2 regions of the Streptomyces sp. 7N604 genome follow, and region 2 is predicted to be linked to the other one. Evidence: riboswitches for the same ligand, from Rfam matches in the RefSeq annotation. Region 2 holds a riboswitch; the other holds the start of a gene.

Region 1 (7,542 bases), on a different contig from region 2:
CAGCTCGATGAGCCCGGCGAGCCGCGCCCGGTCCCAGTCGGCCAGTACCTGATGTGAAGTCAGGTTCAGTGCGGCCGCGGCGCTTTCTGCGGCGTCGCGGCTGAGCGCGCCGCTGCCGCCGGGCCGCAGGCGGGCACCGCGGCCGCGCTCCGCGTCCGCCCAGCGGGCGATCCGCACGGCTCCGGCGAGCTCCGTCCGTGCCTGGCGGGCGAGTTCGGCCCGCGGCGGCGTGCCCTCGGGCGGCCTGGGCGCGGGCCTGGCGCGCCGGTTAGTCACGGCCCGGCGGGCGGCGGACATCGGTCGTCGGGGGACAAGGCGGAGCCGGGAGTCGCGCGGGGTACGGGACGTCACGGGAGCAGTCTTCCCGTTGACGGCCCGAAAGCCCAATCGGAATCCGCTCGCGCGGATTCCTCACGACCTCGGCCCTGGATGGACGGGGCTCCGCGCCGCGCGGAGGCTGACCACCACGACGGCCGTCCTCCACGCCTGCGGTGCGCAACTTCCCACCCGCCCGCCCATAAGGGGGCGGGCGGGAGCCCCGGCCCGGCACCCCGGGCGGCGGCATCCCTGGGCGGCGGCGCCGCGCGGCGAGCCGCAGTCGGGGCACCCGCGTGGACGCCCGCGTGGCGCAGCCCGCCCCGTGCCGCGCCTGCGGCGCGTGACTTCCCGCCCCTGAAGGGGCGGGGGGTTGGGAACTGCGGCCAGCCGACCGGCCCTAAAGGGTGGGAGGCTACTGCGGCCGTCCGACCCGGGTGGTAGGGACGGGCGGGCGTTCGCCCGTCCCTAAAGGGGGCGGGTGGGGGCGGGGCTACATCAGGGGGGTGAGGAAACGGCGGAGGGCTTCCTCGTAGGACTCGGGGTCGGCGTTCCACATCGACGCGTGGGGGGCGTGTTCGACGGGGAGCAGCGTGACCAGATCCGGGCGGCGTTCCGCGAGGGCGCGCGAAGCGTCCCACGGAGCGATCGTGTCGTCCGGGCCGTGCATGATCAGCACCGGTACGGACAGCCGGTCGGGGTCGGCGGACGCCGAGAGGCGCCCGCTGCCCAGACCCGTACGCCCCTGCGCGGCCCGTACCGCCAGCGGCAGCAGCGGCCGCGGCGCGCCGTCCGCGGCGGCGAGAGCCCGTACGGCCGCCTGCCAGTCCAGGATGGGCGAGTCGAGGACGAGGCCCTTGATCCGGTTCCGCAGGGCGGACTCGGCCGCGGCGTGCAGCGCCATCGTGGCGCCCGTCGACCAGCCGTACAGCACGACCGTCTCCGCCCCGTACCGCACCGCGTAGCGGATCGCCGCGTCCAGGTCGCGCCACTCCGTGTCGCCGAGGTGGCCGATGCCGTCCGGGGAGCGGGGGGCTCCGAGGTCGCCGCGGTAGGCGAGGTCGAGGATCGGGAACCGGTGCCGGTGCAGGAAGGGCATGATGACCATGGGGTGTTCGCGGCTGGTGCCGAGGCCGTGCACGGTGATCACCCAGGTGTCACGGGCGCCGGGTACGAACCACGCGGGCAGCGCGCCGAGTTCGCCGGGCACGTCCACGTCGGCGTGGTCGAGTCCCAGGGCGTCGCGCGGGTTCCCGATGTAGACCTGCGGGGTGAGCCACATCCGGTCGCCGGGCTCCAGCGTGCCGTATGTGACCCGCTCGAGGCGGCGGACGACCGAGTCCGCGGGGTGCGGCGAGTTCCTCAGGACCGCCCCGACGATCGCGTGCCGGTCGCCGCCGGTCAGCCCGTACGTGCCGGGCCGCAGCGACGCCAGGCTGCGGGTGAGCGTGATCTGGTCGGCGGCCGAGGCGTGGACGGTGAGCTGCGGGTCGGTGGGCAGCGGCCGGACGCGCGAGGGTTTCAGGGCAGCGTCACAGGCGTACCGCCCGGCCGCCACGGCGGCCGCGCCGGCACCGAGGAGGGTGGCGGCCGCCACGGCCGCCGCTGTACGCAGGCGCATCCGTACCAGTGTGGTCGGGTGCCAGGCGAGCGGCCAGCGGGCGGACACCGTACGCGTACGCGGATCCGGGACACCTTCGCGGGTCCGGGACGCGGCGGGGTCAGCTCCGCTCGCCGTCGCGCCGGCCGTCGCCCTCGCCATCGCCGTCGCCCTGGCCGTAGCCGCGGAGCTTCTCCGCCACCTCCGCGAGCTGGTCCGGGGACAGCAGGCTGGGTTCACGCCCGGGTACGGCGTGCGCGGCGAGCCAGAGCCTGCACATCCACTCCAGCTGCGCGGTGCGGTCGTACGCCTCGTCGAGGCTGTCGCCGTGGACGACGGTGCCGTGGTTCTGCAGCAGGCATCCGCTGCGGTCGCGGAGTGCGCGGAGCATGTTCTCGGCCAATTCGTCGCTCCCGTAGAGCGCATATCGGGCGACGCGCACCGGTCCGCCGAGCGCCGCCGTCATGTAGTGGATGGGCGGAAGCTCGGGGACGAGGGTGGAGACGGCCGTGGCGTGGACGGCGTGGGTGTGGACGACGGCCGCGGCGCGGGTGTTGCGGTAGACGGCGAGGTGCATGGGCAGCTCGCTGGTCGGCTTGAGTTCACCGAGGACCTGGCGGCCAGAGAGGTCGACGCCGACGGGGTCGTCCGGGGCCAGCCGGTCGTACGGCACGCCGGTCGGGGTCACGAGAACGGTGTCCCCGACGCGGGCGGACACGTTCCCCGAGGTGCCCACGACCAGGCCGTCGGCCACCGTGCGGCGGGCCGTGGCGACCACGTCGGCCCAGGCCTCCACCAGGGGCGCCGAGGGGCTTTGCAGCGACTCCAAAGTTCACCTCAAAGACAGTGATCTGTTTCACAGAATTCAGTGGGGGCGGCACCACCGGTCGGTTTGTGCCGCTCTGCGCCTCGCCGAGATCCAACCTCCATGGATACGACAGCACCCCAACGCCCCATCCAGTTCACCTTCCGTTCACTCAGCATCCCTACGGTCACGGCAGCCACTGACCACCAAACTGATTGCCTGGGTGAATGGAACACATCACGCTTCTCATCGGGATCGTGATCATCACGGCCTTGGTGTTTGACTTTACGAACGGCTTCCACGACACCGCCAACGCCATGGCCACCACCATCTCCACCGGGGCTCTCAGGCCCAAGACCGCGGTGGCGATGTCGGCGGTCCTCAACCTCGTCGGGGCGTTCCTCTCGGTCGAGGTCGCGGCGACCATCTCCAAAGGCATCGTCGATGAATCCGGCATCCAGCCCGAAGTGATCTTCGCGGGTCTGGTGGGTGCCATCGTCTGGAATCTGCTGACCTGGCTGGCCGGTCTCCCCTCCAGCTCCTCGCACGCCCTCTTCGGCGGCCTGATCGGCGCGACCGTCGCCTCGGCGGGCCTCGGCGCCGTCCACGGCGACGAGGTCGTCATGAAGGTCCTGATCCCGGCCGTCGCCGCGCCGGTCGTCGCGGGCATCGCCACCCTGCTGGCGACCCGGCTGTCCTACCGCGCCGCCCGGAACGCCGACCCGGAGGCCACCGCCAAGGGCTACCGCGCCGGGCAGATCGCCTCGGCCGCGCTGGTCTCCCTGGCCCACGGCACCAACGACGCGCAGAAGACCATGGGTGTGATGACGCTGGCGCTGATCACCGGTGGCGCGCTCGCCCCGGACGCCGCCCCGCCGCTGTGGGTCATCGCCTCGGCCGGTCTCGCCATCGCGCTCGGCACCTACCTGGGCGGCTGGCGGATCATCCGCACCATGGGCAAGGGCCTCACCGACATCCAGCCGCCGCAGGGCTTCGCCGCCCAGACCGGCGCCGCGGTCACCATCCTGGCCTCCTCCCACCTCGGCTTCGCCCTCTCCACCACCCAGGTCTGCTCCGGCGCCGTGATGGGCTCCGGGCTCGGCCGCAAGGGCGGCGTGGTGCGGTGGTCCACGGCTGGCCGGATGTTCGCGGCCTGGGGGCTGACCCTGCCGGCCGCGGGTGTGGTCGGCGGCGCCGCTGCGCTGCTGGCGAAGCAGGGCACCGCGGGTGTCGCCGGTGTCGCCGTGCTCGCGCTTGCGGCCTGTGCCGCTATCTGGATCGCCTCGCGCCGCAGGCCGGTCGACCACACCAACGTCAACGACGTCGACGGCGTCGAGGGCGCAGAGCCGGAGGGCGTCGTCACGGCAGCCATCAAGTCCGTCTCCCCGCCGCCGGTGGGCACGGCCGCCGCCGGAGCCCAGGAGTCGGCCGGCCCGCCGCCCCAGTCGCAGTCCAAGTCCCAGTCCGCCACCACCAAGGTCACGGCCTAGGCCCCGGGATCAATCGGGATCAATCGAGATCGGTCGAGAGAAGCAAGAAGGAAGCATCCGCATGGACATCGACTGGGCAGCACTCGGCCAGGTCTTCGGCGTCAGCCTCCTGGTCACCGTCGGGATGGTCGGCCTGTTCACGCTCGGCATCGTCGGCAGCTCCAGGAAGGCGCAGCCGCAGCCGGACGGCACGGTCGCCGCGACCGGTGCACCGCCGGTCCTCGCGCGCGGGGGCGCGTACGCCTGCTACGCGCTGTGCGCTGCGGCCGTCGCGTACGGGATTTACCTGATCGTCGCCTGACGGAGCCCCGCGCCGCTCGCCATGCGCCCATGCGAGCACCGCTCGTCATGCGCCCCACGCGCGCGTGGGCACGTGGGGCGGCGGCAGCGGGCCTCCGCTTCCGTCTCCGCGCAGGGACAACGATGGCCCCACCCGCCCCTGTTGGCGGCAAGCCCTTCGTGCCCGCGGCCGGGGAACGATCGCAGTCGTTCCCCGGCCGCGGGCGTGTGAGGTCCTGCCGCAGGTCAAGGGGCAAGTTGACGGGCGTTCGCGGGCCGTGGTGGACTGCCGGAGCCAAACGGCGGCAGGAGAGGAAGCCGGTGCGAATCCGGCGCGGTCCCGCCACTGTCACCGGGGAGCGCTCCCCCACCCCAGAAGTCACGGCCCTTAACAACGGGTTGGAAGGCCGGGGGAAGCGCCGATCCGGGAGCCAGGAGACTCTCACCGCCGGTCACGTCGAGCCAGGGCGCGGACCCTGAGTGAGGACATATCGCCATGCCCGGCTGCCGCCGTACGCGCCGTTCGCGTCATACCCGCCGTTCCCCAAGAACCGCCGTCGCGCTTTCCCGCCGCCCGTGTTCCCCACGGCCGTGTTCCCTACGCGCGCGTGCCCCCCGCGCGCGTTCCCTCCGAGGCACGACGGCGTCCTGATCCGATGCGTGCCGAACACGCCTCTTTCGTGTACGGCGCCGCGCTGGGCTTCGCCTGCGACCTCGTCGCCGGCGATCCGCGGCGCGGTCACCCCGTCGCCGCCTTCGGGCGGGCCGCGGCCGCCGTCGAGCGGCGCTTGTGGCGCGACCACCGCGCGTACGGCGCCCTGCACGCCGCTGTGTGCGCGGGCGGCGCCGTGGCCGCGGCAGCAGCGCTGTCGCGCGCCGTACGCCGCTCCCCCGCGGCAGCCGTGGCGCTGACCGCCGTCGCCGCCTGGTCGGTGCTGGGCGGCACGTCGCTCGGCCGCGAGGCGCGGGCCGTGGGCGGCGCGCTGGCGGCAGGCGACATCGAGGTGGCCCGCGACCGCCTCCCACACCTGTGCGGCCGGGACCCGCAGGCCCTGGACGAGCGGCAGATCGCGCGCGCCGTCGTGGAGTCCGTCGCCGAGAACACCTCGGACGCGGTCGTGGGCGCCCTGGTCTGGGGCGCGGTGGCGGGCGTGCCGGGGCTGGTGGGGTTCCGGGCGGTCAACACCCTTGACGCCATGGTCGGTCACAAGTCGCCGCGCCATCGGCGCTACGGCTGGGCCTCGGCCCGCCTCGACGACCTCGTGGGCTTCCCGGGCTCCCGGCTCACCGCGGCGCTGGCCGTACTGGCGGGTCCCGACCCGCGGGGCGCGTGGCGCGTCCTGCGCCGCGATGCGCGCAAGCACCCCAGCCCCAATGCCGGTCCTGTGGAAGCCGCGTTCGCGGGCGCGCTGGGCGTACGGCTCGGGGGCACACTCGCGTACGGCGGCCGGGTCGAGCACCGTCCTGTGCTGGGGGAAGGCAACCGCCCGGTGGCGGTGGAGGACATCGAGCGTGCGGTACGGCTTTCGCGGCGCGTGAGCACACTCGCGCTGGCGGCGTGCGTGGCCGCACGGCTGGCGTGGGCTGCCGGCGCACCACCGGCGCCGGGCGCGCTCCGGACCGCGCTGCGCGCCACGTCCGCCGACGCAGCGCGCATCCGCGCGAGAGACCGGCGCGCGGCGAACACCGGCTCTGCGGCACGGTTTTCCCACCCGGACGCCCCTTTCAGGGCGGGCGGGTGGGAAAACCCGGACGCGGAACGCCTGGGGACGGAGGGTCCGGGGCTGAAGGGTCCGGGGCCGCAGCGGCCGGGCGCGGAGGGGCTGGTACCGGCGCGGTCGGAGGCGGGGTTGCCGGGGAGCGGGGTCGTACGGCGGCTTGGGCTCGCGGGGCGGCTCGGTCGGGGCGCGCGCGTTCCCGGGGCCCGGAAGGAGCGGTCATGAATCGCAGGGGCGGCGGGCTGCTGGTCGCCGGGACCACATCCGACGCGGGCAAGAGCGTCGTCACGGCCGGCATCTGCCGCTGGCTGGCCCGCAAGGGCGTATCCGTCGCGCCCTTCAAGGCGCAGAACATGTCACTGAATTCGTTCGTGACACGCGAAGGCGCCGAAATCGGGCGGGCCCAGGCCATGCAGGCCGCGGCCGCCCGTATCGAGCCGACGGCCCTCATGAACCCCGTACTGCTCAAGCCCGGAAGCGACCGCAGCAGCCAGGTCGTCCTGCTCGGCAAGCCGGTGGGCGAGCTGAGCGCCAGCCGCTACCACGGAGGGCGGCAGGAGGAGCTGCTCGGCACCGTCGTGGCGTGCCTGGAGGAGCTGCGGGGCACGTATGACGCAGTGATCTGTGAAGGGGCCGGGAGCCCGGCCGAGATCAATCTGCGGCGCACCGACATCGTCAACATGGGGCTGGCGCGGGCCGCTCGGCTGCCGGTCGTGGTGGTCGGGGACATCGACCGGGGCGGCGTCTTCGCCTCCTTCTTCGGCACGACGGCGCTGCTCGGCCGCGAGGACCAGCCGCTCGTCGCCGGGTATCTGGTCAACAAGTTCCGCGGCGATGTCGCCCTCCTGGAGCCGGGGTTGGAGATGCTGCGCGGCCTGACCGGGCGGCGGACCTTCGGTGTGCTGCCGTACGCGCACGGGCTCGGCATCGACGAGGAGGACGGCCTGCGCGTGTCGCTGCGGGGCGCGGTGCGCGAGTCGGTCGTCGCCCCGCCGCACGGCGAGGACGTGCTGCGGGTGGCGGTCGCCGCGGTCCCGCTGATGTCCAACTTCACCGACGTGGACGCGCTGGCCGCGGAACCGGGCGTGGTGGTGCGGTTCGTCGACCGCCCGGAGGAGCTGGCCGACGCGGATCTGGTCGTGCTGCCCGGCACCCGCGGCACCGTGCGCGCCTTGGAGTGGCTGCGCGAGCGCGGTATCGCCGCCGCCGTCGCCCGGCGTGCCGCCGAGGGCCGCCCGGTGCTCGGCGTCTGCGGAGGCTTCCAGATGCTGGGCGAGCGCATCGAGGACGACGTCGAGTCGCGGGCCGGGGCGGTCGACGGGCTCGGGCTCCTGC
Region 2 (7,542 bases):
CAATGATGCCGTCCTGGTGACGCCGCTCCCCTCGGGGCGAACGTGAGCGCGTCCGCTGACCAGTCGCTTCCAGGGGAGTTGCACCCGGCTCCTGGCCCGGAGCCGGGTGCCCTCGTCGCCCTCGCACTCCGCTGCTCTCCAGGGCACCCCGGACCCCGGCCCTCAGGATGCGGAGGCGGGGGTTCCCTCCTGTTCCGCCTCCACCTGCTGGTTCCACTCGCGCTTGGATGCCTGCCAGCCGTCCTCGTCGTGCCCCCGCCGCCAGTAGCCGGAGATCGACAGCCGCTCGCGCGGCACTTCCCGCTCGACCCGCAGCAGGCGGCGGATCTCCTTCACGAACCCGGCCTCGCCGTGCACGAACGCCTGCACCTCGCCCTTCGGGAAGTCCAGCGCCCGTACGGCCGCCACCAGCGCCTCGCCCACCGGCGCGCCGCCCCGGAACAGCCAGACGACCTCCGCGCCCGGCGGAACGGCCAGCTCCTGCTGCTCCTCCGGCCCGGCCACCTCCACGAAGGCGCGGACCTGCGAGCCCGCGGGAATGCGCTCCAGCGCGGCGGCGATGGCGGGCAGGGCGCTCTCGTCGCCCGCGAGGAGGTGCCAGTCGGCGGCCGGGTCCGGCGCGTAGCCCCCGCCGGGGCCCGAGAAGAAGATCTCCTCGCCGGGCTTCACGCTCGCCGCCCACGGTCCCGCCACGCCCTCGTCGCCGTGGACCACGAAGTCAAGGGCCAGCTCGCGCGCCTCCGGGTCCCAGCTGCGCACCGTGTACGTCCGCATCCGGGGCCACTGGTCGCGCGGCAGGTCGCGGCGGACCGCCTCGATGTCGAACGGCTCGGGGTACGCCACGCTCTCGATCGGGAAGAGCAGCTTGACGTAGTGGTCGGTGTACTCGCCCGCGCCGAATCCGGTCAGGCCCTCGCCGCCCAGCACCACGCGCACCATGTGTGGCGTGAGCTGCTGCGTACGCACCACACGGGCGCGGTTGAGCTTCGGTGCCTTACGTGCCGGACGATCTGCCACGGTGGCCTCCCCTGCCTCACACCATCGTTGGTTAGGTAGACCTAACCTAACAGGATCAATGCTGGAGCGCGGTGAGAAGCCGCTGCAGTGAGCCGCCGAGCCCCCAGCGCTCGGCCAGCGCCAGCACGGCGTCGGGGTCGCGCGGCGTGCGCGGCAGCGCGGGGTCGAAGTCCGGAAGCGGTACGTCCGAGGCGACCCGCACGACCTTGGGCGCGACCGCGATGTAGTCCCGCGCCTCGTCAAGGCGCTTGCGCTGCGCCGGGCTGATCTTGGCCATCGGGTTGCCGAGCGCGGCCATGATCCCCGCCAGATCGCCGAACTCGGCGAGGAGCTTGGCGGCGGTCTTCTCGCCGATGCCCGGGACGCCGGGCAGTCCGTCGCTCGGGTCGCCGCGCAGCAGCGCCAGGTCCGCATACCCCGGCCCGTCCACGCCGTACTTCGCGCGCAGCCACGCCTCGTCGACGGGCTGGAGCGTCCCGACGCCCTTCACCGGGTAGAGCACGCGCACCCCGCGCGCGTCGTCCACCAGCTGGAAGAGGTCACGGTCCCCGGTGACGATGTCGACGGGTCCGGTGGCATGGCCGGTCAGCGTGCCGATCACGTCGTCCGCCTCGTACGCGGGCACGCCCACGCGCGTGATGCCCACCGCGTCCAGCACCGCCTCGATCACCGGCACCTGCGGGGAGAGCGTGTCGGGGACCTCCTCGATGTCGGAGCCCTCCGGCACCTCCTCCGCGACCCGGTGCGCCTTGTAGCTGGGGATCAGCTCGACGCGCCAGTGCGGGCGCCAGTCGGCGTCCATGCAGGCCACGAGGTCGTCGGGGCGGTGGTCCTGGACGAGCCGGGCGATGAAGTCCAGCAGTCCGCGCACCGCGTTGACCGGCGAGCCGTCCGGTGCCCTGACCGAGTCCGGCACGCCGAAGTACGCGCGGAAGTAGAGGGAGGCGGAGTCGAGGAGCATCAGGCGTCGGGTCACACTCCGCATGATGCCGTACCGGACTGACATGGCCCGTGGAGTGAACCTTCCATTTGTGAAGTGGATCAACTTCGGTTTGTGCTCCCAGGTCACGGGAGCGGTCCGCCGGCGGGGAGGCGGGCCCCCTGGCTGGGGGTCGCGATCCAGAACGCCGGCCAGGGCAACGAGAAGGAGTCCGCGCGTCGCTGGATGGACGCCCACCCGGACGTGGTGGCCCGGATGGCGCCCGTCACCGGCTGAGTCCGCCTTGACGCCTGGGGGCCCGGGAACGACGACGTCGTTCCCGGGCCCCCAGACATGTGAGGTCAGATGGCAGCCCGAACCTCGCGGGCCGCGGCCGTCATGTTCTCCAGCGCCGCGTCCGCCTCCTCGGGGAAGCGGGTCTTCAGCCCGCAGTCAGGGTTGACCCACAACCGCTCGGGTCGCACCGCCCGGAGCGCCTGCCGCAGCAGATCCGCGATCTCCCCTGCGGACGGGACGCGCGGCGAGTGGATGTCGTACACACCCGGGCCCACCTCGCGCGGGTAGCCCGCCTCCGCCAGCTCGCCCGCGATGCCCATCCGGGACCTCGCCGCCTCCAGGCTGATCACGTCCGCGTCCAGGGCCTCGATGGCGGGCAGGATCTCGCCGAACTCCGCGTAGCACATATGCGTGTGCACCTGCGTGTCGGCCCGGACCCCGCCCGTGGTGAGCCGGAACGCCTCGGTGGCCCACGCCAGATACCCGGCCCGCGCGGCCCGCCGCAGCGGCAGCAGCTCGCGCAGCGCGGGCTCGTCGACCTGCACCACCGCCGTGCCCGCCGCCTCCAGATCGGCGACCTCGTCGCGCAGGGCGAGGGCCACCTGCCGGGCGGTCTCGGCGAGCGGCTGGTCATCGCGTACGAAGGACCAGGCGAGCATGGTGACAGGACCTGTGAGCATGCCCTTGACCGGACGCTCCGTCAGGGACTGGGCGAAGCGCGTCCACTCCAGGGACATGGGCGCGGGCCGCGACACGTCCCCGGCGAGGATCGGCGGCCTGACATAGCGGGTGCCGTACGACTGGACCCAGCCGTGCCGGGTCGCCAGGAAGCCGTTCAGCTGCTCGGCGAAGAACTGCACCATGTCGTTGCGCTCGGGCTCGCCGTGCACCAGCACGTCCAGACCCGCCTTCTCCTGGAAGGCGATCACGTCCCGGATCTCCCGCTCGATCCGCTCCCGGTACTCGTCCTCGGTGAGGCGGCCGGTCCGCAGGCCCGCGCGGGCGGCCCGGAGTTCGGCGGTCTGCGGGAAGGAGCCGATCGTGGTCGTCGGCAGCGGCGGCAGGCCGAGTCGGGCGCGCTGGGCGGCGGCCCGTACCTCGTACGGCTGCGGGCGCCGGGTGTCGGCAGCCGTCACCGCCGCGCAGCGCTCCCGTACGGCCGCGTCGCGGGTGAGGGCGGAACCGGCACGCGAGGCGCGCGCGGCACGGGCAGCGGCGAGCTGCGGGGCCACCGCGTCCCGGCCGTCGTTCAGGGCGCGGGCGAGGACCGCGACCTCAGCCGTCTTCTGCCGCGCGAAGGACAGCCAGCGGGCGACCTGAGGGTCCAACTCCCGCTCGGCTGCCGCGTCCAGCGGCACATGCAGCAGCGAGCAGGAAGGCGCGGGGTCCACCCGCCCGGCCAGGCCCAGCAGGGTCGCGAGGGTGCCGAGCGCCTGCTCCAGATCGGCGGCCCAGACGTTGCGGCCGTCGACCACGCCCGCGATCAGGCGGCGGTCCTGCAGACCTCCTATGGCGGCGAGCGCGTCCACATTCGCCGCGGCCGGTCCGGTGAAGTCCAGGGCGAACCCCTCGACCGGGGAGTCCGCGAGCACCGGCAGCGCCTCGCCGAGCCCGTCGAAATACGAGGCGACGAGCAGCTTCGGCCGCGCGGGCACGGCGCCCAGGTCGCGGTAGGCCCGCGCGGTCGCGCTCAGCACCGCGCCCGGCTGGTCCTGGACGAGGACGGGCTCGTCCAGCTGCACCCACTCGGCCCCGGCCTCCCGCAGATCCGCGAGCAGCGACGCGTACACCGGCAGGAGCCGGTCCAGCAGCGTCAGCGGCTGGAAGCCGGGTGCGGCATCCGGGGCGGGCTTGGAGAGCAGCAGGAAGCTGACCGGCCCGAGGAGCACTGGGCGGGCGGTGAACCCCGCGTCACGGCCTTCGGCGAATTCCCCGACCTGCTTGCGTGAGTCCGGGGCGAAGACGCTGTCCTGGCTCAACTCCGGTACAAGGTAGTGGTAGTTGGTGTCGAACCATTTGGTCATCTCCAGCGGCTGCACATCCGCCGTGCCACGGGCCATGGCGAAGTAGGTGTCCAGCTCGCCGAGTCCGGCCGCGCGGTGCCGGGCCGGGACGGCGCCGACGGCCCATGCGGCGTCGAGGACGTGGTCGTAGAGCGAGAAGTCGCCGGTGGGGATCTCGTCGATGCCCGCGTCGCGCAGCTCGCGCCGGACACCGGCGCGCAACGCGGCCGCCGTGCGCAGCAGTTCCTCCTGGGTGATGCGTCCTGCCCAGTAGCCTTCGACGGCCTTCTTGAGCTCCCGGTCGGGGCCCTGCCGGGGGTAGCCGTGCAGAGTCGCCCGCACGCGTGCGGTGTGCGGGGCCTGCGCGGTCCGCGGCGATGTCGCGGTCTGCGCTGTCTGTGCCGTCTGCGCGGTCTGTGAGTCGGTCACGGAACTCTCCTTCGCGAGTTCGTCAGCGACCTCGGGAAGGCGGAGCACGTCGAAGACGGGGACGCTCGTACGTACGCCGTACGCCGTACGCCCCTGCCGCCGCCGACCCGCCCTCGAGGTCCCGGTTGGCCGCACCCCACGGCGGGGCACGGGCAGTGGCAGGTCTTCGGACTCGCGGGCGCGCCTGATGACCTTGCCAGGCACCTACTGGCCGTCGCTTCCCGGACGCCGGGCGTCCAGTGCGTAAGACGGCGGTCGTTCCCGCTCACCGCTGCGGGGCAGTTCCGGATTCCCACCGGATTCCCTCTTGCGACGCTCCCGCCTGGGAGGCGGGGCGAACCAGCTGCACGGCCAGCCTAACGCCTGTGCGCAGATGATCAATGTGCCTGTGGACAACAGGACTCCGCGCCCCCAAGGATTCCGCGCCCCGTGCGTAGGGTGATCGCATGCGCGTCGTATCGCTCGTTCCCTCCCTCACCGAGGCCGTGGCCGTCACCGCGCCCGGGCTGCTGGTCGGCGCCACCGCGTGGTGCAGCCACCCGGCGGGCCTCGACGTCGTACGGGTCAAGGGCACCAAGAACCCCGACGTGCCCGCGATCATCGGGCTCGCTCCCGACCTGGTGATCGCGAACGAGGAGGAGAACCGCGAGCCCGACCTGGCCGCGCTGCGCGACGCGGGGCTCGAGGTCCTCGTCACCGAAGTGCGCACGCTGGAGCAGGCGTTCGCCGAGCTGGTGCGGGTGCTGGTGCGCGGCTGCGGGCTGGCCCGGCCGCGATGGCTGGACGAGGCGGAGGCCGCCTGGCAGGACGTGCGGCCGCCCGGGGACCGGCTGACGGCCGTCGTGCCGGTCTGGCGGCGGCCGTGGATGGTCCTCGGCCGCGACACCTTCGCGGGCGACCTGCTCGCGCGACTCGGCGTCGACAACATCTACGCCGGGCACGCCGACCGCTATCCGAAGATCCGGCTCGACGAACTCAACGCGGCGGGCGCAGACCTCGCCGTGCTGCCCGACGAGCCGTACGCCTTCGGGACCGGCGACGGCCCCGAGGCTTTCCCCGGCCTGCCGTACGCGCTCGTCAGCGGCCGCCATCTCACCTGGTACGGGCCGTCGTTGGCACAGGCCCCGGCCGTCATCGGCGCGGCGCTGCGAGCAGCCGGCCGCTGAGCGTGGCACGCAACGTGCGGAATCCGGCGACGGCCCAGGCCGCCACGAGCAGCGCGAAGAGCGCCGCGGCCGACCAGCCGTACGCGTCGAGGCCTGTGTGCCGGGCCAGGGCCTCGGCGCCCGTGACACAGGTGCCGACCGGGAACGTGAACGCCCACCACGTCATCGAGAACGGCATCCCGCGCCGCACTGCCCGTACGGTCAGCGCGGTGGCGAAGACGAGCCAGAGGAGGGCGAACCCCAGCACCGGCACGCCGTAGAGCACCGCGAACGCGCCCAGCGCCTCGGCGTAGGGCGCCCGGACCGCGCCGCCGCGCGCCGCGTCCGCGAGCTGACCGGGGCGGGGCGGGCAGGCCGGGGGAGCCGGGTGAACCGACCCGCAGACCGGCTCCGGCAGTGGCCACGATAGCGGTGCCCATGACGGTCGCGTACCAGTTGGGCCCGAGTTCGCGCACCGAGACCCGCGCCCGGCGCTCGGGGGCGGGTGCCGGCCCAGCGCCGGACAGGGGACGGGGGCGGGACTGCGCGAGGGTGGCCATGCGAGTACCCTCGCGGGCGCCCGGCCCGCGACCTGCTGTCCCTCACGCGCCGGGCGCGCTGACGGCCGTACGGCTCCCCCGGTCCCCCCTACCCCGCCGCTCACTCAAGCTTTCTGCAGAGCAGCGCATCCGGTGTCTTCGACGACCCCACGCGCCCGGTGTACGCGACCCCGGCCGCGTACTCGTCGTCCGCGCACTGGCCCTTATGGCGGCCGTACGCGAAGTCGCCGCCCTTGGCTGCCGCCGGCCGGTCGTCGCCCCGGTCGAACCACACCGTCCGGCCGTTCGTGCCCAGCGCCGTGCCCGCCTCCGCGCACAGGGCGGCGGAGACGGCGGCTCCGCGCACGCTGTAGCCGATGAGGAAGTGGCGGGCCGGGCACTGGAGTTTGGTGTACCCCGAGGCCCAGTCGCCGCCGCCCGGTTCGACGTACCGTTCGTCGCGGACGACCTCGTGTCCGCCGCCCGCGGGCCAGAGGCCGCGGGCGCCTGCGTCCGTGCACAGCCCCCGGTTTCCGGTGTGGCTGAGCCCGGCGAGCCGCTGCCCGTCCGGGCACGCCGCCTTGCGCGCCCCGGAGTCCCAGTCCGGCAGCGCGCGCATCCGCAGCGACTGGACGAAGTCCCCGTGGTCGGGGCTCAGCATGGACCAGCGGTCGACCGGTTCGACCTCGCCGGTCTTTCCCCGGGAGTTGATCAGCCGGAGCCAGGCGGGGGCGCGCCAGTCGTCACCGTCGAACAGGCCCATGCGCTCACCCGCCGCGTTCCAGTGCAGCAGGGCCCAGCCGTTGCCCTTGCGGTTCTCGTGCCAGCCGACGAGCGGCCAGTACGCGAAGTCGGCGTCGGTCTCGACGAGATAGTCGACGAAGTTGCGGAACCAGGCCCGCTGCTTCTCGCCGGTCTCCTCCCGCCCGCCGGCCCCGAACTCGCTGATCCACACGGGGGCGGTGAAGTGCCGGTCCCGCACGGACGTGACGTAGAAGGCCTGCCGGTGCAGCACGTCGTACAGCTCGGCGCGGCTGAAGTCCCGGTAGCGGGGGTCGGAGGTCTCTCCGGCGCCGGTGGCGCCGCTGTGGTTCGGTCCCGTGTAGTCGTAGAAGTGGGCCGAATACACGAGCTTGCCGGATGTGACCAGGGTGTGCGAGAGCCGCTGGACGGGCTCGAGGGTGGGGCGTCCG

Evidence for each region. Region 2 has a riboswitch for cobalamin ahead of metE (5-methyltetrahydropteroyltriglutamate--homocysteine S-methyltransferase). Riboswitches for the same ligand answer to the same signal wherever they lie in the genome.
Region 1: linked by a shared signal. The riboswitch ahead of ACTWP8_RS17935 (cobalamin biosynthesis protein) and the one ahead of metE (5-methyltetrahydropteroyltriglutamate--homocysteine S-methyltransferase) in region 2 are both predicted to bind cobalamin.

Annotation. Positions count from the first base shown of each region.
Region 1 covers NZ_JBQQBX010000015.1:49,808-57,349, forward strand. Annotated here, with positions in the region: gene ACTWP8_RS17910 (hypothetical protein) at 1-351, opposite strand, end outside; gene ACTWP8_RS17915 (alpha/beta hydrolase) at 809-1,936, opposite strand; gene ACTWP8_RS17920 (class II aldolase/adducin family protein) at 2,037-2,744, opposite strand; gene ACTWP8_RS17925 (inorganic phosphate transporter) at 2,948-4,210, shown strand; gene ACTWP8_RS17930 (hypothetical protein) at 4,272-4,511, shown strand; cobalamin riboswitch at 4,801-4,931, shown strand; partial or broken gene ACTWP8_RS17935 (cobalamin biosynthesis protein) at 5,146-6,078, shown strand; gene ACTWP8_RS17940 (cobyric acid synthase) at 6,429-7,542, shown strand, end outside.
Region 2 covers NZ_JBQQBX010000007.1:208,901-216,442, forward strand. Annotated here, with positions in the region: gene ACTWP8_RS10250 (aldo/keto reductase) at 1-20, shown strand, start outside; gene ACTWP8_RS10255 (siderophore-interacting protein) at 163-1,017, opposite strand; gene ACTWP8_RS10260 (5'-3' exonuclease) at 1,073-2,002, opposite strand; gene ACTWP8_RS10265 (hypothetical protein) at 2,072-2,233, shown strand; gene metE (5-methyltetrahydropteroyltriglutamate--homocysteine S-methyltransferase) at 2,299-4,578, opposite strand; cobalamin riboswitch at 4,806-5,025, opposite strand; gene ACTWP8_RS10275 (helical backbone metal receptor) at 5,112-5,831, shown strand; partial or broken gene ACTWP8_RS10280 (C4-dicarboxylate ABC transporter) at 5,797-6,165, opposite strand; gene ACTWP8_RS10285 (glycoside hydrolase family 5 protein) at 6,471-7,542, opposite strand, start outside.